Linked DNA regions of Mesorhizobium onobrychidis. The protein of the gene in region 1 interacts with the protein of each later gene in a pairwise test. Links are inferred from orthologs where the notes say so. Each region holds a gene or a part of one and is shown in the gene's direction. Other genes may lie near its edges.

Evidence for each region.
Region 2: the proteins of ileS (region 1) and IHQ72_RS32385 interact in binary tests that used the Escherichia coli proteins (3 or more experiments, as listed by UniProt). The link is inferred for Mesorhizobium onobrychidis from one-to-one orthologs.
Region 3: the proteins of ileS (region 1) and IHQ72_RS15705 interact in binary tests that used the Escherichia coli proteins (3 or more experiments, as listed by UniProt). The link is inferred for Mesorhizobium onobrychidis from one-to-one orthologs.

The regions. Positions count from the first base shown.
Region 1 is NZ_CP062229.1:5,084,267-5,095,947, reverse strand. What follows is about bases 4,372-7,864. They hold ileS (isoleucine--tRNA ligase), read left to right. Parts: upstream 4,372-4,679; coding sequence 4,680-7,664; downstream 7,665-7,864. In the rest of the region: IHQ72_RS25290 (TIGR01459 family HAD-type hydrolase), read left to right, coding at 1,554-2,414; IHQ72_RS25285 (bifunctional riboflavin kinase/FAD synthetase), read left to right, coding at 2,441-3,424; IHQ72_RS25280 (HdeD family acid-resistance protein), read right to left, coding at 3,427-3,981; IHQ72_RS25265 (hypothetical protein), read left to right, coding at 8,088-8,762; IHQ72_RS25260 (nucleoside deaminase), read right to left, coding at 8,896-9,348; IHQ72_RS25255 (pseudouridine synthase), read left to right, coding at 9,524-11,638; 16S rRNA (guanine(966)-N(2))-methyltransferase RsmD, read left to right, coding at 11,619-11,681. UniProt on the Escherichia coli protein: Catalyzes the attachment of isoleucine to tRNA(Ile). As IleRS can inadvertently accommodate and process structurally similar amino acids such as valine, to avoid such errors it has two additional distinct tRNA(Ile)-dependent editing activities.
Region 2 is NZ_CP062229.1:6,544,537-6,553,023, reverse strand. Bases 1-2,999 are described here. They hold IHQ72_RS32385 (HyaD/HybD family hydrogenase maturation endopeptidase), read left to right. Parts: upstream 1-1,195; coding sequence 1,196-1,804; downstream 1,805-2,999. Other genes in these bases: IHQ72_RS32375 (HypC/HybG/HupF family hydrogenase formation chaperone), read left to right, coding at 2,511-2,807; hupE (nickel permease HupE), read left to right, coding at 1,815-2,390; cybH (Ni/Fe-hydrogenase, b-type cytochrome subunit), read left to right, coding at 464-1,195; IHQ72_RS32395 (nickel-dependent hydrogenase large subunit), read left to right, coding at 1-467. Also shown: IHQ72_RS32365 (thioredoxin domain-containing protein), read left to right, coding at 3,301-3,750; IHQ72_RS32360 (hydrogenase expression/formation protein), read left to right, coding at 3,747-4,595; IHQ72_RS32355 (rubredoxin), read left to right, coding at 4,592-4,807; [NiFe]-hydrogenase assembly chaperone HybE, read left to right, coding at 4,797-5,321; IHQ72_RS32345 (nickel-dependent hydrogenase large subunit), read left to right, coding at 5,318-6,427; hydrogenase maturation nickel metallochaperone HypA, read left to right, coding at 6,420-6,761; hydrogenase nickel incorporation protein HypB, read left to right, coding at 6,761-7,624; carbamoyltransferase HypF, read left to right, coding at 7,643-8,487.
Region 3 is NZ_CP062229.1:3,148,026-3,159,052, reverse strand. What follows is about bases 4,675-7,513. They hold IHQ72_RS15705 (substrate-binding domain-containing protein), read left to right. Parts: upstream 4,675-5,538; coding sequence 5,539-6,489; downstream 6,490-7,513. Other genes in these bases: IHQ72_RS15700 (sugar ABC transporter ATP-binding protein), read left to right, coding at 6,708-7,513; IHQ72_RS15710 (DMT family transporter), read left to right, coding at 4,675-5,210. Also shown: IHQ72_RS15735 (Fic family protein), read left to right, coding at 1-1,102; IHQ72_RS15730 (aldo/keto reductase), read left to right, coding at 1,388-2,395; IHQ72_RS15725 (LuxR C-terminal-related transcriptional regulator), read right to left, coding at 2,403-3,842; IHQ72_RS15720 (hypothetical protein), read right to left, coding at 3,869-4,090; IHQ72_RS15715 (hypothetical protein), read left to right, coding at 4,074-4,280; more of IHQ72_RS15710, read left to right, coding at 4,329-4,674; more of IHQ72_RS15700, read left to right, coding at 7,514-8,282; IHQ72_RS15695 (ABC transporter permease), read left to right, coding at 8,279-9,295; IHQ72_RS15685 (hypothetical protein), read right to left, coding at 9,974-10,114; groL (chaperonin GroEL), read right to left, coding at 10,273-11,027. UniProt on the Escherichia coli protein: Part of the ABC transporter complex RbsABC involved in ribose import. Binds ribose. Also serves as the primary chemoreceptor for chemotaxis.

The DNA.
Region 1 (11,681 bases):
TTGCTTCGGGCATCGAAGCGTCTCCGGGAAGTGCGCAATGTGTGCCTCGTCGGACACCGACGCGCAAGGGCTTGGCGGTTTCAGCCGTTGCGCCAGACGAAATGCCGAACACACGCTGGGTCGCGTTCCTTCGCGCCCCCCTCTGTCCTGCCGGACATCTCCCCCTCAAGGGGGGAGATTGGCAGCTTCGCCGCCAGTGCGCTTTTCATCAGCGCTGGAGATTGGCGAAAAGGAGGAGTGACGTCCGATCTCCCCCCCTTGAGGGGGAGATGGCCGGCAGGCCAGAGGGGGGCGCTGTCCCGCCAGCCTCTCCCTTAAGTCACCAGTCCCATCGCCTTCAGCCGACGATGCGCAGGTTCGACAATTCGTTGGCGATTTCCTTGAAATTGTCCGACAGCGTCGCCCCGGTCGCGTTCCAGAACAGCTTGGCCGGTTTGGTCGGATCGGTGGGATCCATGCGGAAGCGCGAGTCCGACGAGCATGCCTTCAAATCGTCCAGTCGAAATCCTCGTGCTGGATCGGGGAGATGCCGTCCTGGTCCATCCAGCTATCCTGGTCATGGGCGGGACCGACATTGACCGAAGCAGCGAACGGCACCAGGGAGAACTGCACCGGTTTGGTGACCTGCTTCATCTGCTGTGCCTGCAGCGCCAGCGTATCGACAAGCTGCTTGGCGGCAGTCTTCAGCAGATCAATCCGCATCTGGCCGGTGCCGGAACCCAGATTATTCATCGAGCCGGAATTATCGAGCACAAGGGCTACTTCCAGCGTGTTCTTTAGGCGGATTTCCGAGCACGCCGTGAAGGTTGTATCACTCGTGGTCCCGCCGCCAATCAGCATAGCGGCGGCCGGCAGAAAATAGGGGTGATACGTTAGGGCGCTGCAGAGCTTTAACGTGCCTCCACCCGCATTGCTGTTGGGCAGGGTGACGGTAAGCAACGTATTGGCCGGATCGACAGGGCCGAGATTGGCTTCGAAGAAAGTCTTGGCATAGGCCTTGGCGGCGTCGTCGCTTGCGCCGGAGACGATCTTATGAGCGGTAGCGAGGCCGGCGCCGTCCAGGGCATTCAACGTGGCGTTCTTCTGGCGGAGCAGTTCCGAGTAGTCGACGCTGAGCGCCAAGCCGCCCATGAGCGGCACCATGGTGATGACCGTCATCAGCGTATAGTTGCCACGCCGGTCCCTACCGAATTTTCGGATCATTGCCGTCAGCACCCCGCCAGAACCCCTTTGTCGGCGAACAGATGCCACCAATCCTTAAATTTCAGATTGCTAATATATGTCCAAGATCGACACACTTTTTCAAAGCTCGTTAACCACGCCGCCGCTGGGGCCAATGCCGCCCGCGATCGGGACCGCCGCGGAGTCTCCGGAATCGGCTAAAGCTCTGGAAACGAAAATTTTTGTCCTTTGCGATTATGCCTTCATTGCTGGGCGGCGATGCTGAAACGCGGCGAAAGCTGGTGACAGGGTGAAGAGCTTCGGTTAATGCGGTCCGGCCGCTGCGGATCGTCGGCGGCGGCGCTCGCAACCATCATGACTTGGAAAACGATATGGCGGATTCGCCCGATATCATCGGCTCGCTCGCGGATTTGTCGGCAGCCTATTCTGCCATTCTTTGCGACGTGTGGGGTGTGGTCCACAATGGCGAACGACATTTTCCGGCCGCGGCTCTGGCGCTGGCCACCGCACGCGAAGCGAAGATACCTGTGGTGCTGATCACCAATTCGCCACGCCGCAGCGCCGATGTGGTGGCGCAGATGAATGCGATCGGCGTTCCCTCGGCGGCCTACGACCGCGTCGTCACCTCCGGCGATGTGACCCGCGACCTGATCATCGAGGGCCCGCGAAAGATCTTTCATATCGGCGCCGACCGCGACTTCACGCTCTATGACGGGCTTGATGTCGAGCTGGTCGAGGAGTTCGAGGCATCCGGCGTGGTCTGCACCGGGCTGTTCGACGACGAGGTCGAGAAGCCGGAGGACTACGCCGATCTTCTGCGGCGGCTACGCGCCAGGAACCTGCCCTTCATCTGTGCCAATCCCGACATCGTGGTCGAGCGCGGCGAGCGGATGATCTGGTGCGCCGGGGCCTTGGCCCGCGACTATGCCCAGCTCGGCGGGCGCACGCTTATCGCCGGAAAACCTTACGCGCCGGTCTATGACGTCGCAATGAAGGAGATCGCCGACCTGCTCGGCCGCCCGGTCGAGCGCTCGGGCGTGCTGGCCATCGGCGATGGCATGATGACCGACATCAAGGGTGCTGCCGACAACGGCTTCGACGTGCTCTACGTATCGGGCGGCATCCATGCCCGCGACTACGGCGATCCGCTACAACCGGATCCGACCAGGCTAATTGCCTTTCTGGAAAGGCACGGCTACCGGCCGGTCGCGGTCATTCCGAGACTGCAGTAGGGTCGCGCCATGACGGAAGCCTCGAAATGACGGAAGCCTTCGAACGCGTTTCGGCAATCTCGCCGCTGCCGGCCCATTTGCGGGGTGGCGTGGTGGCGATCGGCAATTTCGACGGCGTGCACCGCGGCCACCAGGCCGTGCTCGAGCGCGCGCTTGCCGAGGCCCGCCGGCGCGGCGTGCCGGCTCTGGTGCTGACCTTCGAGCCGCATCCGAGAAAGGTGTTCCGGCCTGATATACCGCTGTTCGTGCTGACGCCGCCGCCAATGAAGGCACGGCTGCTGTCGCATCTCGGCTTTGCCGCCCTCGTCGAACAGCCGTTCACGCGCGACTTCGCCGCACTGTCGGCGGAAGCGTTCGTGACCGGCGTGCTGGACAGGAATCTCGGCATCATTCATGCCGTGACCGGCTTCGATTTCCACTTCGGCAAGGATAGGCAAGGCGGCCCGGCCTATCTGATGGCGGCCGGCGAACGCCGCGGCTTCGGCGTCACGCTGGTCGACGCGTTTCGCGACGAGGGCGCCGAGGTGGTGTCGTCGAGCCGGATCCGCGCGCTGCTGTGCGAAGGCGAGGTGGCCGAGGCCGCCGGCCTGCTCGGCTACCGCTTCACGGTCGAAAGCGAGGTGATCGGCGGCCAGCAGCTTGGCCGGACGCTCGGCTTTCCAACCGCCAATATGAGGCTTTCGCCGGAAGCCACTCTGAAGGAAGGGATTTACGCCGTCCGCTTCCGTCGCGCCGACGGCACGCTTCATGATGGTGTTGCCAGCTTCGGCCGCCGCCCGACCGTCGATGACAACGGCGCGCCGCTTCTGGAAACCTTCGTCTTCGACTTCTCCGGCGACCTCTACGGCGAGATATGCGCGGTGTCCTTCTTCGGCTTCCTGCGCGCCGAGGTGAAGTTCGACGGGCTCGACGCGCTGGTCGCGCAGATGAAACGCGACGAGGCCGAGGCGAGGGCGCTGCTTGCCGGCGTCAGCCCGCTTTCCGAGCTCGACGCGGCCATTGCTTTTTGAACTTATTTTTTCAGCGCCAGGCCGACCGCAATGAAGGCCCAGCCCTGGAAGATCAGGTCGACGGCGAGAAACAGCCCCAGCACCCATACGCTGTTGACCGGCCAGCCCATGGCGATGATCAGGCCTGCCAGCGCGCTGATGACGCCGGCCGCAACCAGCCAGCCCCAGCCTTTTTCCGGTCTGTGCTTGTACCCGACCCAGGCCCTGAGCACGCCTGAAGCGAGAAGGGCGACCGCCAGCAGGAAGGTCAGCACCGCCGACGCCAGCAGCGGGTTGTAGAAGGCGAAGAACCCGGCGACGGCATAGAGAAGACCGCTGAGCAGCCAGTAGAAGAACCGGCTCCAAGTCTTCACACCGAAGGCATGCATGATCTCGATGATTCCGGCCATCAGCATCAGCCAGCCGACGACGTAGACCGAGGCGACCGTGGCGATGAACAGATTGCCGAAGGCAATGCCGCCGAGGATCAGCAGCAGCACGCCGAGCCCGACGAACCATCCCCATTTCGCCCGCGTCTGACCGATTGCATCCTTTAAAGCGTCGCCCTGCAGGGTCATTGCCGCCATCTCCATCGTCGCCTGGCAACTTGCCGATTTGGAGGGTAGCGCCGAAGGCCTTGCCCGTCCAGCGAGCAGCTCGCGCCAGACGCACGCCAAAAAAGCGAGGCAGCGTTTCGAATTTAAATCAAAGTTTACTGAACCGGCGCCATGGCTCTTGGCCAGGCTGGTTGTTCCCGCCGGTGTTTCGTGCGTATGGAGTGACGATGCGTTCTGTCAGGGTGTTTCAGGTGGTCTTGGCCAGCTTCATGCTGGGCGCGACCGGTGCCGCCGAAGCCGGCGAGGGCGGCCCGGCGGCCGATTCCAGCCTGGTCAAGGAGCGCGGCTCCAGAGATCAGTTCATGATCGGCGTGTCGACGACCTATCGCTTCGATTTCTCGATGTGAGTGCCTTGGCCCGGCAATCGCGTATCTAACGGATGCATTGTGACCTCACAAGCTGCAGGGAAGACACCGAGAGTTCGGGCTTTTCAACATCGCCTGTCTCGGTTAAAAGCCCAGCCATGACGAGCTTTTCGCGCCTTTTCGCGCTGACGATACGAATTACAGGCCCGGTGTTTCGGGCGGCCTGAGCGCCGCCGGAGCCGCCGGGAATTTTTGCGCGCGGCCTCTCGCGCTTTTTCAAGATCATGATAGTTCAATGCCCGGGCTCCTTTGCCGCCGGGCAATGCATATGGCAGACCAATGACCGATACCCCAATGACCGACACTGTTGAAACGATCGACTATTCCAAAACGCTTTATTTGCCGCAGACGGATTTCCCGATGCGCGCCGGCTTGCCCGAGAAGGAGCCGCTGCTGGTCAAGCGCTGGCAGGATATGGACCTCTACCGCAAGCTGCGCGACAACGCCGCTGGCCGCGAAAAATACGTGCTGCATGACGGCCCGCCCTACGCCAATGGCAACATCCACATCGGTCATGCGCTGAACAAGATCCTCAAGGACGTCATCACCCGCTCGTTCCAGATGCGCGGCTACGACTCGAACTACGTGCCCGGCTGGGATTGTCACGGCCTGCCGATCGAATGGAAAATCGAGGAGCAATACCGCGCCAAAGGCAAGAACAAGGACGAGGTCCCGGTCAACGAGTTCCGTAAGGAATGCCGCGAGTTCGCCGCGCACTGGATCAAAGTGCAGGGCGCAGAATTCCAGCGGCTGGGTGTCGTCGGCGACTTCGACAATCCCTATACGACGATGGCGTTCCACGCCGAGGCGCGCATCGCCGGCGAACTGTTGAAATTCGCCATGTCCGGCCAGCTCTATCGCGGCTCCAAGCCGGTGATGTGGAGCGTTGTCGAGCGCACCGCGCTGGCCGAGGCCGAGGTCGAGTACCAGGACTACGAGAGCGACACGATCTGGGCGAAGTTTCCGGTCGTCAGCCTCGCTCGTCAGGTCACCAACGTCGAAGATGGGCAGCCGGCCTTGGATCCAAAGCTGACGCAGACGTCACTGGACTTGCTGGAGGCCCACGTCGTCATCTGGACGACGACGCCGTGGACCATTCCCGGCAACCGTGCCGTGAACTATTCGCCTCGCATCAACTATGGCCTCTACGAGGTCACGGCAGCTGAGAATGCTTTCGGCCCGCAACCTGGCGAAAAGCTGATCTTTGCCGACGAGCTGGCGGAAGAGGCTGCGGTCAAAGCCAAAGTGACGATGAATCGGCTCCGTAACGTTTCGGCGGAAGAGCTTGGAAGCCTTACGCTTTCTCATCCTTTCAAAGGTTTGAATGGCGGCTACGAATTCCCGGTCCCAATGCTCGCCGGCGAGCATGTCACCGACGAAGCCGGCACCGGCTTCGTTCACACCTCGCCCAGCCACGGCCGCGAGGACTTCGACGCCTGGACGGGCGCTGCATCGGAACTGCGCCAACGCGGCATCGACACGGCGATCCCGTTCCCTGTCGACGATGCCGGCTTCTTCACCAAGGACGCGCCGGGCTTTGGCCCGGACCGCGAGGGAGGAGCGGCGCGCGTCATCGACGACAACGGCAAGAAGGGCAATGCCAACCAGGCGGTCATCGACGAGCTGATCAAGCGCAACGCGCTGTTCGCGCGCGGCCGGTTGAAGCATTCCTATCCGCATTCGTGGCGATCGAAGAAGCCGATCATCTTCCGCAACACGCCGCAATGGTTCGTCTATATGGACAAGGAGCTGGGCGACGGCACAACGCTGCGCAGCCGTGCCTTGAAGGCCATCGACGACACCCGCTTCGTGCCGGCCGCCGGCCAGAACCGTATTCGCGCCATGATCGAGGAGCGCCCCGACTGGGTGCTGTCGCGCCAGCGCGCCTGGGGCGTGCCGATCGCCGTCTTCGCCGATGCCGACGGCAATGTGCTGAACGACGAGGCGGTCAACCAGCGCATCGTGGACGCCTTCGAGAAGGAGGGCGCCGACGCATGGTTCGCGGCCGGCGCCAAGGAACGTTTCCTCGGCAACCACGATGCCTCGAAATGGCAGCAGGTGATGGACATCCTCGACGTCTGGTTCGATTCCGGCTCGAGCCACGTCTTCACACTCGAGGATCGTCCTGACCTGAAATGGCCGGCCGACCTTTACCTCGAAGGCTCCGACCAGCATCGCGGCTGGTTCCACTCCTCGCTGCTTGAAAGCTGCGGCACCAGGGGCAGGGCGCCTTACGACACCGTCGTCACCCATGGTTTCACCATGGACGAGGAGGGGCGGAAAATGTCGAAGTCGCTCGGCAACACCGTCGTGCCGCAGGACGTCATCAAACAGTCGGGCGCCGATATCCTGCGGCTATGGGTGGTCACGACCGATTACTGGGAAGACCAGCGGCTCGGTAAGAACGTGCTGCAGACCAATATCGACGCCTACCGCAAGCTGCGCAACACCATCCGCTGGATGCTGGGCACGCTTGCTCATGACGATGGCGAGGAAGTGCCGCTGGACAAGATGCCGGAGCTGGAGCGGCTGATGCTGCATCGGCTCTCCGAACTCGATGAAGTCGTGCGCGCGGGCTACGACGCCTTCGAGTTCAAGCGCATCACCCGTACGCTGCTCGACTTCATGGTGGTCGAGCTGTCGGCGTTCTATTTCGACATCCGCAAGGACGCGCTCTACTGCGAAGCGCCGTCCAGCGTGAAGCGCAAGGCTTCCGTGCAGGTGGTGCGCCGTCTGTTCGACTGCCTGGTGAAATGGCTGGCGCCGATGCTGCCCTTCACCATGGAGGAGGCCTGGCTCGACCGTCATCCGGACGCCGTCTCGGTGCATCTCGACCAGTTTCCGCAAATCCCGGCCGATTGGAAGAATGAGGCGCTGGCGGAAAAATGGCGCAATGTGCGGCAAGTCCGTCGTGTCGTCACCGGCGCGCTGGAGATCGCACGCGCCCAGAAGGTCATCGGCTCGTCACTGGAAGCGGTGCCGGTCGTCACGCTCGACGATGCGGCGCTCGAAGCAGCGATATCAGATGTCGACATGGCCGAAATGGCGATCACCAGCGATCTGGTCATTGCGCAGGGCAACGCGCCTTCTGGCGCCTTCACGCTGGACGACGTTAAGGGCGTCGCCGTGGTGATCGAGAAGGCCGAGGACCGGGGCCTGATCAAATGCGCGCGCTCATGGCGCTACACGGCCGATGTCGGGCAGGACAGGGAATTCCCCGATGTTTCCGCGCGGGACGCGGCGGTTCTGCATGAATTGAAGGCGCTTGGCCGGCTTTAATGCATGTCGCCCAAAAGTGCGTAGCGGTTTTGGGACAACGATATGCACAGCCAGAATGCATGTCGCCCAAAAGTGCGTAGCGGTTTTGGGACAACGAACATGCACGGCCAGAATGCATGTCGCCCAAAAGTGCGTAGCGGTTTTTGGGACAACGACATGCACGGCCAGAATGCATGTCGCCCAAAAGTGCGTAGCGGTTTTTGGGACAACGACATGCACGGCCAGATCACCATATCGGTGCACAAATGCCACGGCGGGCGGCTGATCAGCCCCCGCTCGTTGCCCTTAACGAGTGGTTGAGGTAAACACGCGAAACTCCGGACGACAAATTGTCGCCGGATTTCCGTCGCAAGAGCATAGACGATGGGAACCGTCCTTTGGCCGGTGGCGATCGAGAGGCTGTCTAGAGTGGGACTTTTTGGCATGACCGAAAGAACTTGCGCGCGGGTTGCGCTGCTGGCGCCGCTTGTCGTATCCGGCTTGGCCCTTTCCGGCTGCATGGGCTCGCCGACCTACGGGACCGACAAGACCGCCTCCGCCCAGCTTGCCGGCGATCTCACCAGCGCTTTTTCAGTCATGCCGAAGAACAAGGAAAAGATCGACTACAAGCCGCGCCCCGAACTGGTGAAGCCGGCGCCGGGACAGAAGGAATTGCCGCCGCCGCAGGACAGCATCGCGACGGCAAGCGCCGATTGGCCGGAATCGCCCGAGCAACGCCGCGCTCGCCTGCGTGCCGAGGCCACGCTCAATCAGGACGATCCGTCCTACCAGGCGCAGATCGTCGATGACGTCCAGACGGATCCAACCGCGATCAAGGCTGCGATGGCGCAGTCGGCTTCCAGTCATCCGCCGGCCTGGACTCCGGCGGATTCGGACAAGGGCCGCGCCGCCGAGGTCAAGCGCCGCCTCGCCGAAGGCAAGCAGGGCGACCCGAACACCCGCAAATATCTGAGCGAGCCGCCGGTGCAATACCGCGCCGCTGCCGCCACCGCGCCGGTGGACGACATCGGCGAGGACGAATACAAGAAAGAACGCCGCCTCAAGAAGGAAGCGGCCGCCAAGAACAAGAGCGGCATGTTCGACTGGCTGCCGTGGTAAGCTGTCAGCGCTAATGCATGTCGCGCAAAAGTGTGCAGCGGTTTTGCGATAACGACATGCATAAAAATAACAACCTAAAGCGCGTCGCATGAGGCCGGTCAAGCGCGACGCGCTTTAGGGAAAGCTGGCGATGCTACAGTTCGCGCCTCTCCTTGAAAAAATCCTTCAAAAGCAGCGCCGCGTCGCTTTCGGCCATGCCTGTATAAATGTCTGGCACATGATGGCAGGTCGGTGAGGCGAAGAAGCGCACGCCGTTGACCACAGCGCCGCCCTTCTCGTCAGCGGCGCCGAAATAAAGCCGGCGCAGCCTGGCGAAGGAAATGGCGCCGGCGCACATGGCGCAGGGCTCCAGCGTCACATAGAGATCGTGGCCGGTGAGCCGCTCGCTCGACAGCTTGCGGCAGGCCTCGCGGATCGCCAGCATCTCGGCATGGGCGGTGGGGTCGGAAAGCTCGCGGGTGCGGTTGCCGGCACTGGCAACGACCGTATCGCCGCTGGCGATGACCGCGCCGACCGGCACTTCGCCACGCAGGGCGGCGGATTCGGCCTCCTTCAGCGCCAGCGCCATGAAATCCGGCCGCTTCAAGCGGTTTCCATTCCTATTATCTCCTCGCTACTCCGGCGTGATCCTGTTATCTAGCGCATGACCCCGAAAACCGGAATCGGTTTCGGAGGGATCATGCGCCAAATCAAAGTCCTACAGCGTCCTTTGCGCGTCCGTACGGACGCGCGGCGCTGTAGTGCAAACGAGCAAAAGCCACATGGACGACAAAGACAAGAAATTCCCGCGCCAAAAGGGCCCGCGCAAGAACGGCCCGAAACCGTCGGGTCCGCGTGGTCGCGATGCCGCCGCCGGCAAGGGCGGCAAGCCGTCCTTCGGCGCGAAAAAACCTTACGCGCCGCGTGGCGACCGCCCGATGGCGGCTGACGGCGAGCGGCCGAAGCGTGACTTCAAAGGCGGCGACCGGCCGATCAGCAAGGCGCCGCGCCCTGAAGGCAGGCCCTATGAAAAGCGTGAGGGGCCGCGCAAGCCGTACGCCCCGCGCGGCGACCGCCCGATGGCGGCTGACGGCGAGCGGCCGAAGCGCGACTTCAAGAGTGGCGACCGGCCGTTCAGCAAGGGGCCGCGCCCTGAAGGCAAGCCTTATGAAAAGCGTGAGGGGCCTCGAAAACCCTATGCGCCACGCGGCGACCGGCCGATGGCAGCCGGCGGCGAGCGGCCGACGCGCGACTTCAAGAGTGGCGACCGGCCGTTCAGCAAGGAGCCGCGTCCGGAAGGCAAGCCTTATGAGAAGCGCGAAGGTCCGCGCAAGCCCTACGCGCCGCGCGGCGACCGGCCGGCGGCTGCCGAAGGCGAGCGCAGCGAAAGGCGCTTCGACCGTCCCAAGCACGACTTCGGCGATCGGCCCAAGCGCGATTTTGGCGGTGATCGGCCCCAAGGGGCATCGGGCGCCGGCTTCAAGCCGCGCCCGCGTCCGGCCGAGGCGACGGAAGAGGCTGGCGAGCGCATTGCCAAGCGGCTGGCCCGCGCCGGCCTTGCCTCGCGCCGCGATGCCGAGGAGCTGATCGCGGCCGGCCGCGTCAAGGTCAATGGAAGGGTGCTGTCCTCGCCCGCCTTCAATGTGATGCCCGGCGACATCATCCATCTCGACGGCATGGAGATCCCGCCGATCGAGCGCACCCGGCTGTTCCTGTTCCACAAGCCGGCCGGCGTCGTCACCACCAACCGTGATCCCGAGGGCCGCAAGACCGTCTTCGACGTGCTGCCGGCCGACCTGCCGCGGCTGATGACCATCGGCCGGCTCGACATCAACACCGAAGGCCTGCTGCTGCTCACCAATGATGGTGGGCTGGCGCGCGTGCTCGAACTGCCGGCGACCGGCTGGCTCAGGCGCTACCGCGTGCGCGTTCACGGCAAGGTCGAGGAAAGTGCGCTCGCCGGCTTGCGCGAAGGCATTGCCGTCGACGGCGTCTTCTACGGCGCCATCGAGGCGACGCTCGACCGCGAGCAAGGCACCAACGCCTGGCTGACGCTCGGCCTGCGCGAGGGCAAGAACCGCGAGGTCAGGAATATACTGGGCTCGCTTGGTCTCGACGTCACACGGCTGATCCGCATTTCCTACGGGCCGTTCCAGCTCGACGACCTGCCCGAGGGCCATGTGCTGGAGATCAAGGGCCGCGTGCTGCGCGACCAGCTCGGCGAACGCCTGGTCGAGGAGTCCGGCGCCAATTTCGACGCTGAGATCACCAAGCCGTTTTCCAACAGGCCGGTGCGGCGCGAAGCGGTGCGGGAAGAGGAGCCGGAGCGGCCGAAATTCACCCGCGACGGCGAACGCCGTCCGATCGGCGAAGGCGGGCTGATCAAGAACCGCAAACGCCGCGAAGGCAGCCGCGACGAGGCGCTGGGCAAGCTGTCGACAAGTCCCGGCAGAAGCTTTGGGCCGGAAAAGAGCTTTGGTGAGCGTGGCCCTAAATCTGAACGCAGCGGCCCCGAACGCGGCGGCTTTGGCGATCGCGGCCCCAAATCTGAACGTAGCGGGCCGGGCGGCTTTGGCGGCAAACCGGGCGGCGGGAAAAAGTCCGAACGCGAGCAGCGCCCGATCGAGCCGCCGGGCCAGCGCAAGGCCAATGTCTGGATGGCGCCGGGCGCACGGCCGATCGGCAAGGGCAGGGCGGACGCTGATGCCGCCAAGGCGGCCGAAGCCAATGAACGCAAGGCCTCGTTCAAGCCGTCTTATGGTAAGCCCGCCAAGCCCGGAGGCGCAAAGCCGTTCGGCAAGCCGCGTGGTGCCGAGGGTGACGGTGCCAAAGGCGGCGACCGGCCGCGCAGTGGTCCTGGAGGATCAAGGGGAGGCAATGCGGATCGTCGGCGGTGAGTTTCGCGGGCGTCCGCTGGCGACGCCCCGCTCAAGCGCCATC
Region 2 (8,487 bases), 1.5 Mb from region 1 along the record:
CAGCCCTCTTCTCGACACTCGGCCGCACGGCAGCCCGTGCGCTCGAATCGAGCTGGGCCGGCCACCAGATGCGCTATTTCCGGAACAAGCTGATTGCCAATATTAGGGCCGGCGACCTCTCTACGGCCCATGTCGACAAGTGGAAGCCGGAAACCTGGCCCAAGGAGGTCAGGGGCGTCGGCTTTACCGAGGCCCCGCGCGGCGCGCTCGCGCACTGGATCAAAATCAAGGACGGCAAGATCGACAACTACCAGTGCGTCGTGCCCACCACATGGAACGGCAGCCCTCGCGATCCGGCAGGAAATATTGGCGCCTTCGAGGCTTCGTTGATGGATACGCCGATGTCAGACCCCACCCAACCTCTCGAAATCCTCAGGACCATCCATTCCTTCGATCCGTGCCTAGCATGCTCGACGCATGTCATGAGCCCGGACGGTCAGGAAATGGCCAAGGTCCAGGTCCGGTGAGGAGGATAAGTCATATCCATGAAACTCTCGCAGCCGCCGACGCCGACGGTGAAAAGGCCGTCGAGCACAAGAGCATCTATGTTTACGAAGCCCCGGTGCGCATCTGGCACTGGGTCAACGCCGTCTCGATCCTGACGCTCGCGCTAACCGGCTATTTCATCAGCTCGCCGCTGCCTTCCGTGCCGGGCGAGGCCATCGCCAATTTCCTGATGGGGTATATCCGCTTCATCCACTTCGCGGCGGGGCAGGTCCTTGCCGTGTTCCTTATCCTCAGGGTCTACTGGGCCTTTGTCGGCAATATCCATGCCCGCCAGATCTTCTATGTGCCCTTCTGGAGCGGCCGCTTCTGGAAGGAATGGCTGCATGAGTTGCGGTGGTACACGTTCTTGGCCCGGCAGCCGAAGTATGTCGGCCACAACCCGCTTTCCCAGTTCACCATGTTCCTGATGTTCACCGTGCCGCTCTTCTTCATGGTGATCACCGGCTTTGGGCTCTATAGCGAGGGTGCCGGCCGCGACGGCTGGGAATATGCGCTTTTCGGCTGGGTGTTCTCGATCTGGTCCAACAGCCAGGACATCCACACATTCCACCATCTCGGCATGTGGGTAATCCTCGTCTTCGTCATGGTTCACATTTATGTGGCGATCCGCGAGGACATTATGAGCCGACAGAGCATCATCTCGTCGATGATTTCCGGCGAACGGCTCTTCAAGGACAGTGAGGACTAGATGGTCGCCCCAAATCCCTTGGCCTCTTCGCCTTCCCCTCGGATTCTCGTGCTTGGCATAGGCAATATCCTCTGGGCCGATGAAGGCTTCGGCGTGCGCGCGGTGGAAACCTTCCACAAGGCGTATCGGGTGCCCGACAACGTCACCGTCCTCGATGGCGGCACGCAGGGGCTCTATCTCGTGCAGTTCGTCAATGAACACGATCGTTTGATCGTGTTCGACGCCATCGACTACGGCCTCGAGCCGGGCACGATAAAGATCGTGGAAGACGACGAGGTGCCGAAATTTACTGGCGCCAAGAAGATGAGCCTGCATCAGACCGGCTTCCAGGAGGTGCTGAGCGCCGCTGACCTCATGGGGCACTGTCCCGATCGGCTGGTTCTCATCGGGTGCCAGCCGCTGGGTCTCGAGGACTGGGGCGGCCCGCTGACGACGCCTGTCAAGGCAGTCATACCGCGCGCAATCGAAACGGCAGTAGGAATACTGCGGGACTGGGGCGTCGTCGTCACCGCGCGACCGGAAGGGGCCGGGGTTTCGCCACTACTTGAAAACGACATCGATTTCGAACGTTACGAGCGCCGAGCCGAATCGGCCGCATTGCGCTATTGAGGAGGATATCATGAATTTCCGTAGGGTTGCGGCGACGCTCGTCGTGATGGCGCTACCGGACATCGCCCACGCGCATGCCGGCCTTCACACCGACGGCGCGGTTGCCGGCTTCAGCCATCCGTTCAGTGGTCTCGATCATATCCTGGCGATGGTCGCGGTCGGCTTCTGGGCCTTGACGCTGGGCGGTAAAGCCCGATGGATCGTTCCCTTGGCCTTCGTGACGGTTATGGCGGTGGGCGGCGGCCTGGGTATTTATGGCCTCGCTTTTCCAATGGTGGAAACCGGGATCGCGCTGACCGTCGCGCTGCTCGGTCTGCTGGTTGTTTTCGAAGTGAAGGTTTCAACGTCGGTCGCGGCGACGGTGGTTGGAACATGCGCGCTCTTCCATGGCCACGCCCATGGCACCGAACTTCCGGCGATGGCGCATGCGGGCGGCTATGTGGCGGGCTTCATGGCTGCCACGGTCATCCTGCATCTCACCGGTTTCGGGCTGGCCTTGTTGAGGTTCGGCAACGCCCAGCGAGTTGCCGCGCGGACCGCCGGCGTGGCCATTGCCCTTGCCGGTGCAGTCCAGCTGGCCGGCTGAACTTCTCCCAGGGCTGAGGCCGGACTTCTCCCAGGGCTGAGGCCGGTCGGTAGTCGTGTGGGGACCCTGCACACCGCGGCTCCCGATTTCATAAGATCTGGACGACGGAGGAGGAGCATCATGTGCATCGGCATTCCCATGCGGGTCGTCGCCGGCAATGAGTTCGTCGCGCACTGCGAGCGACATGGCCGGATATCCTCGATCTCCCTCATGCTGGTCGGCCCACAACCGCCGGGAACCTACCTACTCACCCATCTCGCCTCCGCCATCCGGGTGCTGGACGCCGACGAGGCCCGCGCCATCGACAACGCACTCGCGGGTCTTGCTGAAGCTGTCGAGGGGAGGGCTTTCGACGCCCTCTTTGCCGATCTCACCTCGCGCGAGCCGGAACTGCCGCCGCATCTGCGTAGCGAGTGAGAAAAAAATTTCCAAAGGGGAAGGACTTTCCACCTCGGCCGTAGTGACGATTTAACATCTGAGCCAGATAGCGATAGCTGCGAGTTTAACGAAGCCCATGAAGTTTGCCAGCAGCTTGTCGTAGCGGGTTGCGACACGGCGGAACTGCTTGTGCAAAAGAAGCGCTCGATGAGGTGAGTGTCGTAGGGACGCTGGACCTTGCGGTTGCGCTTCGGTGGGATGACGGATTTCAGCTCCCCTTTCAGCGATCTTTTCGTGCAGGTGGTCGGCGTCATAGCCCTTGTCGGCGATCGTGGCACCAGCCTCGAAGCCATCGACGGGATCATGGGCAAAGGCGATATCGTTGCGCTGTCCGGGGCTGGCGATCAGGCGAACCGGTAGCCCGAGCGCATCGCCAGCTGCATGAATCTTGGTGCTCACTTTCCCAAGTCTGGCACGCCGCTTGCTTCTCATTTCCTTCGAATGCTTTGCATCGTGATTTGTGGAGGAGACTATGCCATCTGTCCTGGTCCGCGCCCTGAGCGAGCGGGCGCGCCTGCCCCTCATCGACGAGACGAACATCGATGCCTTCCTCGCTCCGGCGGCGGGTGAACCCGACAATGCCGTGCTGTTCTTCACCGGCGATCCGTCGCAGCGTCCGGAAGCCGATGACGTCGCCGTCGTCCTCCCGCATATCCTCAAGGCCTTCCAAGGCCGCTTGCGCGGCGCCGTGGTCCTCCGCACGGCCGCAGACAAGCTAAAGGCCCGCTTTAACGTCGTTGTGATGCCGAGCCTCGCCGTGACTCGTCGAGACCAACCGGTCGGCGTGCTGGGCAAGATCCGCGACTGGTCCGAATATGTCGAGAAGATCAGCGCCTGGCTCGCGCCCAACGCGCCGGTCATGGTGCCCTCGGGCGGACTGAAGGTCGAGATCACCCATGCCGGCAAGGAGATCGCGCGATGAAGGCCGGACTCTGGGTCGCCCCCGAGGGCGAGGATGCGGCGATGACGGTGATGCCGATCGGCGCCGAGGCGCCGCTGCGTGCCCGCAAGCTCAATTTCCTCGCCACCAGCAGCGCCGAGGAAATGATCCACCGATGTCGGCGGACGGCGATGCTCCTGCCGGAACTCGCTGACGCGCTCGCCGTTCAGAAGGCCGACCGGCCGGGCCGGCTATTCGACATCACCGATTTCCCCGACGACGACAAGGAACTGATCGCCCAGACTCTCGGCGAGGGCGAGGTCGCCGGCATCGCGGCATTGGCGAACGGCATCACGGCCCAGATGCAGGAGGCGGTGATGGCTGGCGTCTGGCGCGTCCGTTTCACCGACGGTGAGGGCCGGCTCATTGCCGACTATGTCGAGGTCGCGAGCATTCCCGCCGCTGTCAAACAGGCGTGTTCGGCGCTGCCGGAGTCGATCAGCCACGGGCCGGCGCCGACCGGCGCCATGAACGTCATGCCCGTGCTGACCGAGATCGGTGATCGCATCGCCCGTTACAGCGACGGTGATCCGGGCCATATCATCACCTTCTCGCTCTTCCCGATGAGCCCGGAGGACATGGCCTTCCTGCAGGAAACGCTGGGTGCCGGGCCGGTGCAGCTCACCTCGCGCGGCTATGGCACCTGCCGCATCGTGGTGACCGGCGCGCGCAATGTCTGGTCGGTTCAGTTCTACAACGCCATGGACACGATCATCCTCGATACGTTGGAGATCTGCGACATTCCCTCGGTCGCGATCGCCGCCGAGGATGATTTCCGCGACTCCGAGGCGAGACTGCGTGAGATCGAGGAGGCCTATTTCAAATGAGCGCCTTCGAGAATTTCGGCAAGCGCGAGACCGTGTCGGACGACGACCAGATGGAATGCGGTATCTGCTGGCATGTCTATGATCCCGCTGAGGGTGACCCGGTCTGGCAGATTGCTCCGGGGACGTCGTTTGCAGACCTGCCGGAAGACTGGCGCTGCCCAAATTGCGATGCGCTGCAATCAAAGTTCATGAGGCTAGGTGATGGACGCTGACGTCGCAGAGATGTCCGAGATCGATCCCGCGCAGGCGCTCGGCCGGCGGCTCGAGGCCTGCTACCGGCACATTTACGCGACCGCCATGGCCGATGTGCCGATCTGCAATCCCGCGCTTGGCATTGCCTCGACCGGTTTTCGGACTTACGGCGGTCGTGCGTTCGGCATCGTGATTACACCATGGTTCATGAATCTCGTGGCAGCGGATCTGCCGCAGGGCCCTTCCTCCGCCCCAGCTGCCACCGGTACGACCCTCCGTGTCGGCCTGCCGGCGGGTGAGGTCGGGTTCATTGCCGGTGAACTCGATGCGATTGACCGTGTCGATTCCTGCTCGCTGTTTTCTCCGGTCTTCGAGTTCGCGACGATGGAGGCTGCCCTCGAAACAGCGGACGAAGCGGCCCGGGCCTTCTTTGATCCTGCCACGCTCGAACCGCCGCCCGCCCCGCCCGCGGCGGTCAACCGGCGTGACCTGTTGGGCGGGCATTTCCGCAGGCGCGAGGAGGCGTCGGAATGACATTCCTTCTCGGGGCAGGCACGATAAGGATCGACGTAACCGTGTCGCGCGCGCTTGCCTGTTCCGTCGCGGTGAAGGCGAACCGCCCCCAGGGGCTGACGCGCATGTTCGTCGGCCGCAGGCCCGAAGAGGCGTCCCCTCTTGCCGGTCAAGTCTTTTCGCTCTGCGGTTTTGCGCAATCCGTAGCGGCGCGGCTCGCTGTCCTGAATGCAGCGGATATGGCGATGAGGGTGGACGAACGGATCGGCTCCGGCGCCGGATTGCTCGCCGAGCGGATTTTCGAACCCTTGCGGGCACTCATCCTCCATTGGCCATGCCCCCTGCCGGCATCGCTCGGCGCAACCGCCGGTAGACATCTCCGCGAAGCGCTGGCCGCTTCGCAAGCAATCATCGCCGCGGCCAAGGCCGGGCAAATCGACAGGGCGCATTTGGCGGCCGCCGCTGCGCGGTTGTCTGCGGCGGCCAGCAAGCTCGGCATCCCGAGCCAGGGCGACACACCTTTGCCGGAATCAGCCTGCGCCGCGATGTTGCAGGATATAGGCGACGATCGGGTCTTCAATCGCCGGCGGCCCGATCCACTGACCATTAATGACGATCCGGAAGTCATCGCCCGGCTTTGCGCTGAGCCCGGCTATGCAAGCCTGCCGCATCTCCTAGGCCGCGTCGCGGAGACGGGCGCTTATGCCCGGCTCGCCGCCGATGACGTGGAGGCTTCCCATCTGGTCCAACGACTGCTAGCCCGCATCAACGACGTGCGCCTCTGCCTCAAACAACTGACGGCTCTCGCAGCAACCGGCAAGCACGACGGAGCATCACTCGCCTGCGGCGGGACCACGCCGGGCGCCGGTGGCTATGGTGCTGTGGAATGCGCGCGTGGCCGGCTCTATCATCAGGCCGAGATCGGCGGTGACGGCAGGCTTTCGTCCTATCGCATCCTTGCCCCGACCGAATGGAATTTTCATCCCGCCGGCCCCTTCGTCGAGACACTGCTGTCGTCACCCGTCGGGACCGATGAGGCCGCCGTGAGATCGGTGTCGCGGCTCGCGGTCCTGTTCGATCCTTGCGTGGCCTTTGAGGTCAATGTTCGCGAGGCCGCACATGCATGAAATGTCGCTGATGGAGAGTGTGATCGAGATCGTCTGCGACACGGCGCGGCAGAACTGCGCGACACGCGTGAAGTCGGTCCGGCTCGACGTGGGCGTGCTGAGCCACGTCGAACCGGCTGCGCTGATGTTCTGTTATGAGGCCGTGCGACACGGCACGATTGCGGACGAGGCGACGCTCGAGATCAACCGCATTGCCGGCGAGGGCTGGTGTTTTGACTGCGGCAAGACGGTCGCCTTGGAGGAGCGGTTCGGCGCCTGCCCGGACTGCGGACGGCATCGGGTCCAGATGACGGCAGGCGACGAATTGAAGATCAGGGATATGGAGGTGAGATGATGTGCACGGTATGCGGTTGCGGGACTTCTTCCGTCGAGGGTGAAAAGCACGAAGAGCGCGGGCACGGTCACAGCCATGACCATCATCACGACCACGACGACCACCACCATGGCGATGGCGGGCATGATCATCACCATGCCGCGGACTGCAGCGACCATTATGGCAAGGGGATCGCCGGCGTCAATGTACCAGGCATGAGCCAGGAGCGGATCATCCAGGTGGAGAGAGACATCCTCTCCAAGAACGACGCCTATGCGGAAGAGAACCGGCGATATTTTGAGCGCCAGGGCATCTTTGCGCTCAACTTCGTCTCCAGCCCCGGCTCGGGCAAGACCAGCCTGCTGGTCCGCACGATCGATGACCTAAAGGACCGCCTCACGATCTCGGTTATCGAAGGTGACCAGCAGACCTCGAACGACGCGGCCCGGATCCGCGAGACCGGCGCCCGCGCCATCCAGATCAACACGGGCAAGGGCTGCCACCTCGACGCCCACATGGTGGGCCACGCGGCTGAGGATCTCGCGCTCGAACCAGGCTCTGCGCTCTTCATAGAGAATGTCGGCAACCTCGTCTGTCCCGCCGCCTTCGATCTCGGCGAGGCCCACAAGGTTGTGGTGCTGTCAGTCACCGAAGGCGAGGACAAGCCGCTCAAATATCCCAACATGTTCGCCGCCGCCGAACTGATGATCCTCAACAAGGCCGACCTGCTGCCGCATCTCGATTTCAATGTCGGCCTCTGCATCGCCAACGCCCTGCGCGTCAATCCGCGCCTCCAGACGCTGACGGTCTCCGCCCGCACGGGAGAGGGCATGGAAGCCTTCTATGCGTGGCTCGAGGCATCCGCCGCCCACCGGGCCGCGTGACCGAAGGTGGCATGAACCATGGCGAGGGCGCTCGCACGACCGATCGAAAACCCGATCCGGCGGCTCAGGCTCCGGGTGCGCGGCGCCGTGCAGGGTGTCGGGTTCCGGCCCTTCGCCTACAGGCTCGCGCGGACTATGCGGCTTTCTGGGTTCGTGCTGAACGACAGTGCCGGCGTGCTGATAGAGATCGAGGGTCCGGATGCGGGCCGCTTTCCCGACGCGATCCGGACCCAGGCGCCGCCGCTCGCCCGCATCGACTCGATCCACGTGCTCGAACTCTCGCCAGCCGGTGGCGAGCGGTTCGAGATACTCGAGAGCCTTGGCGGCAAGAGCGCGACCCGGATCGGCGCGGATGCCGCGACCTGCGCCGAATGCCGGTGTGAGCTGACCGATCCCGCGAGCCGCTTCTTCGGTTATCCCTTCGTCAACTGCACCCATTGCGGCCCGCGCTTCACCATCACTCGCGCGCTGCCCTATGACCGGACGCAGACCTCGATGGCATCGTTTCCGATGTGCCGTGCCTGTGCCTCGGACTATATCGATCCGGAGAACCGGCGCTTCCATGCCGAGCCGGTCGCCTGCCCCGATTGCGGCCCGAGTCTCAGCCATTCGATCGCGGAGATTGCGGCGCGGCTCGAAGGCGGCGCCATCGTCGCGCTCAAGGGCATCGGCGGTTTCCACCTGCTCTGCAACGCCCGCGACGATACAGCGATCGATCTCCTCCGGCTGCGCAAGGCTCGTGACCAGAAGCCGTTTGCCGTCATGGTCGCCGGCATCGAGGCGGCGCGGCAGTTCGCACGACTGAGCTATGCCGAAGAAGCCTTGCTGACCTCGCCCGCGAGCCCGATCGTGTTGGTCGAGGC
Region 3 (11,027 bases), 1.9 Mb from region 1 along the record:
TCCCGGGCTGCAGTGGGCAGCGCAGGAGAAGACCGCTCCACGCTACCGCGTGAAAGACAATTTGCCTGGAACGCCGGATTTCTGTCCTCTGGTGTTTCGCACCGAGGTTCTCGATCAATTCATTGGCCTCGACCTGCCCAGGCGTGCGCAAGACATCATTGCGGGCGTGTCGCGCGATCTTCTCGCAAGAACCGCAGCGTTCCTCCTGCTCAAGGACTCGCGGTCCAGCTACGCAATCGAGGGTGAGCGGCCGCCACAAGACCGCATTCAGCGCTGGGGCCGCGCTATTGGCGAGGCCGGCCGTCAGCCGCTCGATCGCGATGAGTTGCTGCGCCTGCAAAGGATTGTTCTCGGCGACGCCCGTTTTGTGAAGCTCGGCTTTCGGCAGGAGGGCGGTTTCATCGGCGAGCATGATCGCGACAACCGCATGCCGCTGCCAGATCACATCAGCGCCCGGCCCGAAGACTTGGCATCGCTGGTCGATGGAATGGTTGCATTCGACCGCGGTCGGGCGCAAGGCATCGATGCGGTGATCGCCGCCGCGATCCTCGCCTTCGGCTTTATCTATATCCACCCGTTCGAAGACGGGAACGGCCGCATCCATCGCTACCTGATCCACCACGTCCTTGCCGCGCGCGGTTTCAACCCACCTGGCGTCGTATTTCCCGTCTCCGCCGCGATACTTGAACAAATCGACGAGTACCGGCGGGTGCTCAAGAGCTATTCGCAGCGCCTGCTACCACTGGTCGAATGGGAGCCGACGCCGCAATTCAACGTCCGTGTCCTGAACGACACCGGCGATTATTATCGGTTCTTTGACGCAACACCGCACGCCGAATTTCTCTATGCCTGCGTCCAGAGAACGATCGAGCAGGACCTTCCCAACGAAACCGAGTTCCTGCGCCGCTACGATCAGTTCCGGCAGCAGGTCGACGCCTTCATCGACATGCCGGAGCAGCTGATCAATCTCCTCTTCCACTTCCTGCATCAAAATGGCGGCCGCCTGTCGAATCGTGCCCGGGAAAAGGACTTCGCCGCGCTGACCGATGAAGAGGCCGAACGAATCGAGGCGATCTACAGGCAGGTCTTTGGCAACGCTTGAGAGACAGCCGCCGGCGCGCAGCACCCGGCGACTCGCGAGAGGTAAGTGGTGAATGGTGAAGATTGCACACAAGACGTGACGAAATCACTACTCACTACTCACTACTCACTACTCACCACTCACCATTCACCATTCACCATTCGATCCTCCTCCCTCCGACGCTCACGCGATCGTGCGGCCGGCCCAGAGCCGAGTGACTGTGGAAACCGAGCGGGAGCTCTATATGATGCTGACGCAATAGCCCTGACGCCCACGAACCCTGTCGCTTATCCGGAGATCTCATCCATGACCTTGAGCACACGCAAGCTGGGCAGCCAGGGGCTGCAGGTATCGGTGATTGGCCTCGGCTGCATGGGCATGAGCCAGTCCTACGGTCCGGCCGACGAAGCTGAATCGATCGCCACCCTACACCGCGCCATCGAGCTCGGCTGCACCTTCCTCGATACGGCGGAAGTCTATGGCCCGCACACCAATGAGGCACTGCTCGGCCACGCCCTGAAGGGCCGGCGCCACGAGGTGACGATCGCCACCAAATTCGGCTTCCGTATCGAAAACGGCAAGCAGATCGGCACTGACCGCAACAGCCGGCCCGAGCATATCCGTGAGGCGGTGGACGGCTCGCTCAGCCGGCTCGCCACCGACCATATCGACCTGCTCTACCAGCACCGCGTTGACCCGGCGGTGCCGATCGAGGATGTGGCGGGTGCTGTCAGCAAACTAATCACCGAAGGCAAGGTGCGCTTCTTCGGCCTGTCGGAGGCGGGTGCCGCCAACATCCGCCGGGCGCATGCCGTGCATCCGGTGTCGGCGGTGCAGAGCGAATATTCGCTGTGGGAACGCAATCTGGAACCGGAAATCATCCCGTTGCTCAGCGAACTCGGCATTGGCCTGGTGCCGTTCGCGCCGCTTGGCCGCGGCTTTCTCACCGGCGACGTCAAGCGCGCCGAAGACTATCCGGAAGGCGACTTCCGCCGCGGCGATCCGCGCTACCAGGGCGCCAACTACGACGCCAATGTGCAGGCGGCCGGAATTGTCCGCGACATCGCGGCGGCCAAGGGCGTCAAGCCGGGCCAGATCGCGCTGGCCTGGCTGCTGCACAAGGGCAGCGATTTCGGGCTCGACATCGTGCCGATCCCCGGCACCAAGCGCAGAAAGTACCTCGAGGAGAATGTCGCCGCTGCCGCGATCAAGCTCGACGCCGTCGCAATGCAGGCGCTCGACGACGCGCTGGCGCCGGGCAAGGTCGCGGGTGAGCGCTACAACGAGCGCGTCATGGTGACGATCGACCGGTAGGTGGCATCTACGGCAGCTTCGCCAGTTCGGCAGCGTGGCGGATGGCAAGCAACGCGTCCCGGTTGGTCACCGGATAGCCTGTGATGAAGCGTTCGACCGAAAAGCCTGGAAATTCGGCTCTCAAGCGGGCCGCGGGGCGCGCCGCCTCGCCGGCCTCGCCCATGGCCGCATGCGAAAGCGCCAGGAACATCAGCACGTCCGGCGACTCCGGCGAACTCCTGTGGAGCGCCGCAATGGCCTGCCCGTGTCTGCCGGCGACGAACAGGATGCGGCCTTGCATGCCGAAATACCAGGGCGGGGCCAATGGATTGAGGCGCATGGCACGCTCGATGAGCGGGATCGCCTCGGCCGGATCGCCGACGACAAGCGCCTTGCTGCCGGCCAGCAGCGGCAGTATGCCGGCGTGGTTGGAGCCGTATTCGAGAGCGTGCCGGTGCGCGCGCTCCGCTCCTTCGAGATCGCCAAGGCATGCCCTGACATTGCCAAGGCATGCGTGAGCGCAGCTGTCCGTCGGGTCGAGGCGCAAAGCGTTTTCGGCCGCCGTCCGCCAGCTCTCGATCGACGTCAGCACGTCGTCGCCAAAGCCGTTGCAGGCCTCGATCGAATAGGCGTAAGCGAGTTCGGCCCAGCAGTTGGCGAAGGTAGGATCAAGCTCCAGCGCGCGTGAAAATAGGCGGATCGCCTCGACATTCCCGGCGCGGCTGAACGTAGTGTGCTGTTCGAGGGCAAGCAGATAAAAATCATAGGCCCGCAAGCTGGCCGGCGGCTTGCGGCGAACAGCATTGCGGCCGACCGTGGCCAGCGTTCCGTAACTGCCGGCGAACACATTGATGATGCTTTCGGTCAGGCTGTCCTGCAGCGCGAAAATGTCCTCGACCCGGCGATCGTAGCGCTCCCTCCACAGGCTGACGCCGCTACGGGCATCAGCAAGCTCTATCGTCAAGCGAATCCTCTGGTCGTCCGCACGCAACTGGCCCGATACGAAATAGGTGACGCCGAGCGCCTTGCCGTCCGCCGCGAAATCGGCCGGCTTGCTGCCCAGTGATTTCATCGTGTGGAAGGCGATGACAGGCAAGCCCGCGTATCGCGCCAGGTCGATGGTGATGTCCGACGACAGGCCGTCGGCAAAGCGGCGCCAGCGCTCTTCGGAATTCAGGCATTCGATCGGAAATATGGCGAGCACCGGCGGAGCGTCCGGCAGGGGTGACAGCCCGTCCGGCCGAGCGCCGGAAGCGCCGGCAAAATACGCCGCGAGCCCGATCTTGGTACGCACGCCAAGTTTTTCGTAGATGGCCGCAAGGTGGGTGCGAACAGTGGTTGGGGCAATGAAAAGTGCATTGCCGATTTCGCGATAGGTCATTCCGGTTGCGAATTTTTCCGCGACCGCGCGCTCGCGACCCGACAAGGCATCGAGCGTCTGCGCTTTCGAGGCGTCGTTGACCGTCATGGTGGAACCCGTCCCAGGACAGAATACTACAAATGCAGGAGGCCGAATACTGCATCTGCCCGATCCCGCCGCAGGCGCACAAATTGCAAGCTCGCTTGCGGCAACAAGCTGCTATCAGGGGAGGTTTTCATGCGTCCTGTTTCGATAATGCTGGCATGCACGATCTTGAGTCTTTCCGCCGTCCAGTCGCCGTTGTTCGCAAGAGGATGCAGGCAGGTGCTGGAATCGGATGTGAAAATCACGAGCATGCGCGTCTATGCCGACGTTCTGGCCAACGCCGCCCACAACGGCTGGGACTACACGCCTGAATCGATCGTCAGCGGCTCAAAGCGGCATTTCGAGGAGATGAAGCTCCAGTTGAACGACGCCGGCTATGAGATCGTCCCCGTCGGCGTCCGCCTTTATTGCAAACGGTGGGACAAGCTCGCCGCCCGCTAGCAACCAGCGATCCGCCCTTTGCGGCGCAAGCTTTGTCGAGACATCGATATGTCGAAGGTGCAGGCTAACTGTCTGCTTCTGCTTGCTGCTGCCTTTTGGGGCTTCGGTAATGTTGCGCAGAAGACTGTGCTGGATCATCTCGATCCGCTCAGCGCCGTGGGCATGCGCTGCCTGATCGCGGGGCTCATGGTCGCGCCGCTGACGATGCTCGAATGGGGAAGGAAATCCGGGCCCGGCTACTGGATGAGCCTCGCCAAAGTCAGCGTTCTGTTTTCAATTTCGATCATCATCCAGCAGGTCTCCTATCTCGACACCTCGGTTACCAATGCGAGCTTCCTGGTGAGCACCGCAACGGTGATGACACCGCTCGCGGCCTGGTTGCTGATTGGCGAGCGCCCGACTGCTGTTGGCGGGCTTGCGGCTGCCATGACAGTGGCCGGTGTCCTGCTGCTGTCCGGAGGCTTGACCACCAGCTTCAGCCAGGGCGATGTCGCTGCGATACTTTCGGCCGCGTGCTACGCGCTTTGGATGGTGGAGCTTGGTCGCCACATGCAGACCCACGGCGCGCCGGTCGCGGCGGCTGCCGCGCAATTTCTCGGCGCCGCCGTGCTCACCCTGCCGCTCGGCGCCCTCCAGGGTAATCTGTCGCTGGCAGCCATCAGCGATGCAGGCCCGGAACTCGCCGTGCTCGGCATCTTCTCGACCGGGGCCGCCTTCGGCATCCAGACGGTCGCTCAACGCTTCACATCCGCCAGCCATGCCGCGGTGATCGTCAGCGCGGAGAGCGTGTTCGGAGCGATTGGCGCTGCCATATTTTTGGGCGAGCGGCTGTCGCCGGTCGGAGCAGTCGGTGCTGCGGTCGTATTTGGATCAATCACCTTGCTGTCGCTGACGACCGACAAAATCAGCAAGCCGGCGGTGGCAAACTGAGAGATTGTCGGGGCGCAACCTCTGCGCCATACGCGTCAGCGTGATCAACCGCGCGCTGGCGACGTGAAGCGCGCGGACCCACCGCCATCAAGATCAAAGGCCTGAGAGCCGCACCGGCGGCGTTGGGCGTTCTTGCGCAAACCTCCGGCCTTGGCTAGCATCCGCGCGCCGGCGCCGAGCGGAGGAGAACGTCGCGGTGGACCGGCTGGAGCGCCGTTGCGTCCCCTTGGGCGCTCAAAGGACACTCCATTTCTGGATCGACGCATGAACCTGCCAAAGACCCATTCCGGTTTCGGGGTCATGCGCTCATGTGGAGGAGACTAAATTGATCAACAGACGTGAATTCCTGCTGTCGTCCGTGGCGATCGGCACAATGGCGCTGGCCGCTCCGCAACTGGCTTTCGCCCAGGACAAGCTGACCATTCTGGGTTCGGTGCCGAGCCTCGGCTTTCCGTTCTTCGTTCACATGCTGAACCAGATCAAGGCGGAGGCGCAGGCGCAAGGCGTCAACCTGACCGAGAGCGACGGCCAGAACTCGGCGCCCAAGCAGACCGCCGACATCGAGGCGGCGCTCGTGCAGAAGGTCGACGCCATCGTCATCTCGCCGCTTGACGTCAACGCGCTGGCGCCGGCCATCGAGCAGGCGGTCCAGGCCGGCATTCCCGTCGTCACAATCGACCGCCGCGTCGACGGCGTGGAAGGCATCCTCGCCCATGTCGGCGCCGACAATGTCAAGGGCGGCGAGGCCGAGGCGCAGGCCATGGTGGCGGCGTTCCCGAACGGCGCCAAGATCTTCCATCTGCAGGGCCAGCCCGGCGCCGGCCCGGCGATCGACCGCAACAAGGGCGTGCACAACGTGCTCGATCCGCTGAAGGACAAATACCAGATCGTCTTCGAGCAGACCGCCAACTTCGCCCGCGCCGAGGCGCTGTCCGTCACCGAGGCCGGCCTTGCCGCCAACGGCAAGCCCGACGCGATCATCTGCGCCAATGACGACATGGCGCTTGGCGCGGTTGAAGCCTGCGCGGCGCGCAACTTCACCGACGTCAAGATCTACGGCTTCGATGCGCTTCCCGAAGCGCTGGTCGCCGTGCGCGACGGCAAGCTGGCCGGCACCGTCGAACAGTTCCCCGGAGAGCAGTCGCGCACTGCGGTGCAGATCGCCGTCGCCTATGCCAAGGACAAGACCGAGCCGAAGGAAAAACTCGTGCTGCTGACGCCGATCGTCATCGGCAAGGACAATCTCGACAAAGCCGAGCGGCTCGGCGAGACGAAGTAGACTGCGAAGCCGGCGGGACAGCACCCCCCTCTGGCCTGCCGGCCATCTCCCCCTCAAGGGGGGAGATTGGCAGTTTCAACGCGCCGCCCTCTCTTCAACGCCGAAGATTAGCGAAAGCGGCCATGACATCCAATCTCCCCCCTTGAGGGGGAGATGTCCGGCAGGACAGAGGGGGGTGTTCAAGCGCGGCGTGAACAACTGCATCGAAGGAGCATCCTTTGCCAGCCGAAGCCACTGCGCCATCGCCATCCCCCGCCCTCCTCGCCGTCGAGGGCGTGACCAAGCGCTTCGCCGGCGTGACCGCGCTGAGCGATGTCTCGCTCGAGGTTCGGCCCGGCGAAATCCTCGGCCTGCTCGGCGAGAACGGCGCCGGCAAGTCGACGCTGCTCAAGATCCTGTCCGGCGTGATGCCGCCCTCCAGCGGCCGCATCGTCTTCGACGGCGTCGAATTCAATCCGCACAACCCGCAGGACGCCAAGCGCCTGGGCATCGTCACCATCTACCAGGAACTGAGCCTGATCCCGACGCTGACCGTGGCGGAGAATATCTTCATCGGCCGCGCGCCGCTCGGGCCGCTCGGCCTGGTCAGCTGGCGGAAGATGGAGGAAGACTCGCGCGCGATCATCGCCCGCGTTGGTCTGGACCTCGACCCGACTACGCCGGTGTCGGCACTGTCTGTCGCCGAACAGCAGCTGGTCGAGATCGCCCGCGCGCTGTCGCTGAAGAGCCGCCTCATCATCATGGACGAGCCGACCTCGGCGCTGACCGAAACCGAAGTGCAGAAGCTGATGTCGATTATGGGCCGGCTGCGCAAGGATGGCGTCGCCATCATGTTCGTCACCCACAGGCTGGAAGAGGCCTCTGCCATCTGCGACCGCATGACGGTGCTGCGCGACGGCAGGCTGGCCGGCCATCTCGACCGCGACGGCGGGCCGATCAAGCTGCCGAAAATCATCGAGAAGATGGTCGGCCGCGCCGCGTCCGAGCTTTATGCCAGGCCGACGCTGCGCGACGTCGCCGGCGACGTCAGGCTTTCGGTGCGCGGCCTGCGCACGGTGCGCGATCCGCAGGCGCCGCACGCCATCGTGCTCGAAGGCGTCGATCTCGACCTCAAGGCGGGCGAGATCCTCGGCGTCGCCGGCCTCGTCGGCTCAGGCCGCACCGAACTGGCCCGCGCCATCTTCGGCGCCGACCGCATCGCCGCCGGCACCATCACGCTCGACGGCAAGACGATCGCGCCTGAAACACCCGCCGACGCCATCGCGCTCGGCATCGGCCTGGTGCCGGAAGACCGCAAGCACCAGGCGATCTTCGCCGCGCTCGGCATCCTCACCAACTTTTCCATCGCCGCGCTCGGCCGCTACTCCAACGCCGCCGGCTTCATGACCGAGCGCCGCGAGCGCGAAGCGCTGGCAAGCTACAGGAAGACGCTGTCGATCCGCATGGCCTCGCCCGAGCAGCCCATAGAGGGGCTGTCCGGCGGCAACCAGCAGAAGGTCATCCTTGCCCGCTGGCTGGCGCGCGACCCCAAGGTGCTGATCGTCGATGAGCCGACACGCGGCGTCGATGTCGGCGCCAAGGCCGAGGTGCACCAGATCCTGGTGCAGCTCGCGGCGCGCGGCATCGCCATCATGATGATCTCGTCGGAATTGCCCGAAGTGCTTGCGGTGTCGGACAGGATCGTCACGATGCGGCGCGGCCGCATCACCGGCGAGATGCCCGGCATCGAGGCGACCGAGGAAAAACTGATGGAACTGATGGCGCTCGATCAAACGCAGGAAGCGACGCAATGACCAGCACGACCGAACAGACCCAGCGCGGCGGCATCAATGTCGCGCGCCTGCTGATGAGCTTCGGCCCGCTGATGTTCCTGGCGCTGCTGATCATCGTCTTCACCGTCCTGAAGCCGAGCTTCATCGACCCCATCAACATCTTCAACATCATGCGGCAGATCTCGATCACCGGGCTGATCGCGCTCGGCATGACCTTTGTCATCCTCACTGCCGGCATCGACCTGTCGGTCGGTTCGCTGCTGGCCTTTTGCGGCATGGTCGCGGCGGTGGTCGCCAAGGGCGGCACCGCCAACACGCTGTCGCTGTCGACGTCCGGCACGCAAGGCTTTGGCTGGTTCGCAGCCCTATTGGCCGCCGTCGTCGTCGGTGCCATTGCCGGCGGCGTCCAGGGCTTTGCCATCACCAGGCTGAAGGTGCCGCCCTTCGTCGTCACGCTTGGCGGCCTCACCGTCTTTCGCGGCCTGACGCTGACGATCTCCAACGGCGGCCCGATCTCCGGCTTCGACGCCTCGATGCGCTGGTTCGGCACCGGGCTGATCGGCCCGGTCCCGGTGCCGGCGATCATTTTCGCGGCGGCGGCGATCCTCTGCCACATCGTCTTGCGCTACACGCGCTACGGCCGCGCCGTCTACGCCGTCGGCGGCAATGCCGAGGCGGCGCGGCTGTCGGGGCTGCGCGTCGACCGCATCCTGATCTCGGTCTATGTCATCGTCGGCTTCTTCGCCGGCCTCGCCGCCTTCGTGCTGTCGGCGAGGCTCAATTCCTCGGAAGCCGTCGCCGGCATCGGCTATGAGCTGACGGTGATCTCGGCGGTCGTCATCGGCGGCACCTCGCTGTTCGGCGGCATCGGCTCCGTCGGCGGCACGGTGGTGGGTGCGGCACTGATCGGCGTGCTGCAGAACGGGCTACAGTTCAACAACGTCTCCTCCTATACGCAAAGCATCGTCATCGGCTTGATCCTCATCCTCGCCGTGGCCTTCGACCGCTGGCTGAAATCGCGGGTGCGGCGGTGAGGGGGCAGTACGTATCTAGCTCGACGGGACTCCGAAAGAGCGCCGTCGGCGAAGCTGCCAATCTCCCCCCTTGAGGGGGAGATGTCCGGCAGGACAGAGGGGGGTGTTCGAGCGCAGGACAGAGCGAGATAAGGCGATGACTCATTACCCAGTGTCGCCGAACAACCGCGGCAATGCGCGCAAGATGAAGGCCATGACGGATGCCGAGCTGAAGCTCTGGAATGAGATCAGGGCGCACCGTCTCATGGGATTGGCGTTTCGGCGACAGATGCCCATAGCCGGCTACATTGTCGATTTTGCCTGTCCGGACAAAAGGCTGATCGTCGAACTCGACGGCTCTAGCACGCTCAGGCCGAACCCTCGGCATCGGATGCTCGCAGAAGCGCGAGGCTTGAAGCAATTGGCTGGACCATCCTGCGCTTCTGGAACGACGATGTCGTTCGCGACCTCGACAACGTCTGTCAGCACATCGTGATCGCAGCGGGCCTAGCAGGCGCGGACATGGGTTGAGCGTTGGTCGCGGACCTGGATCGCGCAAAGCTGGCGGGACAGCGCCCCCCTCTGTCCTGCCGGACATCTCCCCCTCAAGGGGGGAGATTGGATGTCACCTCGGCTTTCGCCAGTCTCCAATGTTGGCTGAAAGGCGCCCACTCAGGCACTCACGCATCCGCGCCGCAATCATTTGCGCTCCTCCTTGCCGGCTCCCAATCGCTGAGCCGACAGGAACATCAACGTATAGGCCGCCTTGCGGCGATCCCAGCCGGCCGACTCGACCGCGTCCAGCAATCCGTCGACAAGCGGGCCAGTGCCGTCTTGCACTCCGTTTCATAGTCGAAATCTGTCCTGGGAAGGGTCGGCGCGGCGATCTTTCCCAAACTGTTCATCATGTCCATGGCAACACCTGCATATGGTACCGGGCACGACCGTGCCCGCCTTCGCGTCGGCGGGCACGGTCGTTTGTCCTCAGAAGCCTGGCGTCAGTAATCCATGCCGCCGGCCGGCATGGCCGGAGCGGCCCCTTCCTTTTTCGGCTTCTCGGCCACCATCGCCTCGGTGGTCACCAACAGGCCGGCAACAGAGGCGGCGCCCTGCAGCGCGGTACGCACGACCTTGGCCGGATCGATGACGCCCTGTCCGTAAAGGTCGCCGAACTCGTTGGTCTGGGCGTTCCAGCCATAGCCGAAGTCGGTCGTCTCGCGCAGCTTGCCGACGATGATCGAACCTTCCGCACCGGCGTTCTCGGCGATCTGGCGCACCGGCGCTTCGATGGCGCGACGCACGATGTCGACACCGGTCTTCTGGTCGGGATTGTCGACGGCGACGTTGTCGAGCGCCTTCGCCGCCCTAAGCAGCGCCACGCCGCCGCCGGGCAGTATGCCTTCCTCGACCGCCGCGCGTGTGGCGTGCATGGCATCGTCGACGCGATCCTTGCGCTCCTTGACCTCGACCTCGGTCAAGCCGCCGACGCGGATGACGGCGACACCGCCAGCGAGCTTAGCCAGCCGCTCCTGCAGCTTCTCGCGGTCGTAGTCGGAGGTGGTTTCCTCGATCTGGGCCTTGATCTGGCTGATGCGCGCCTGGATTTCATCCTTGCGGCCGGCACCGTCGACGATGGTGGTGTTCTCCTTCTCGATCAGCACCTTCTTGGCGCGGCCGAGCATCTCCAGCGTGACGTTTTCGAGCTTGATGCCGAGATCCTCGCTGATTGCCGTGCCGCCGGTCAGGATGGCAA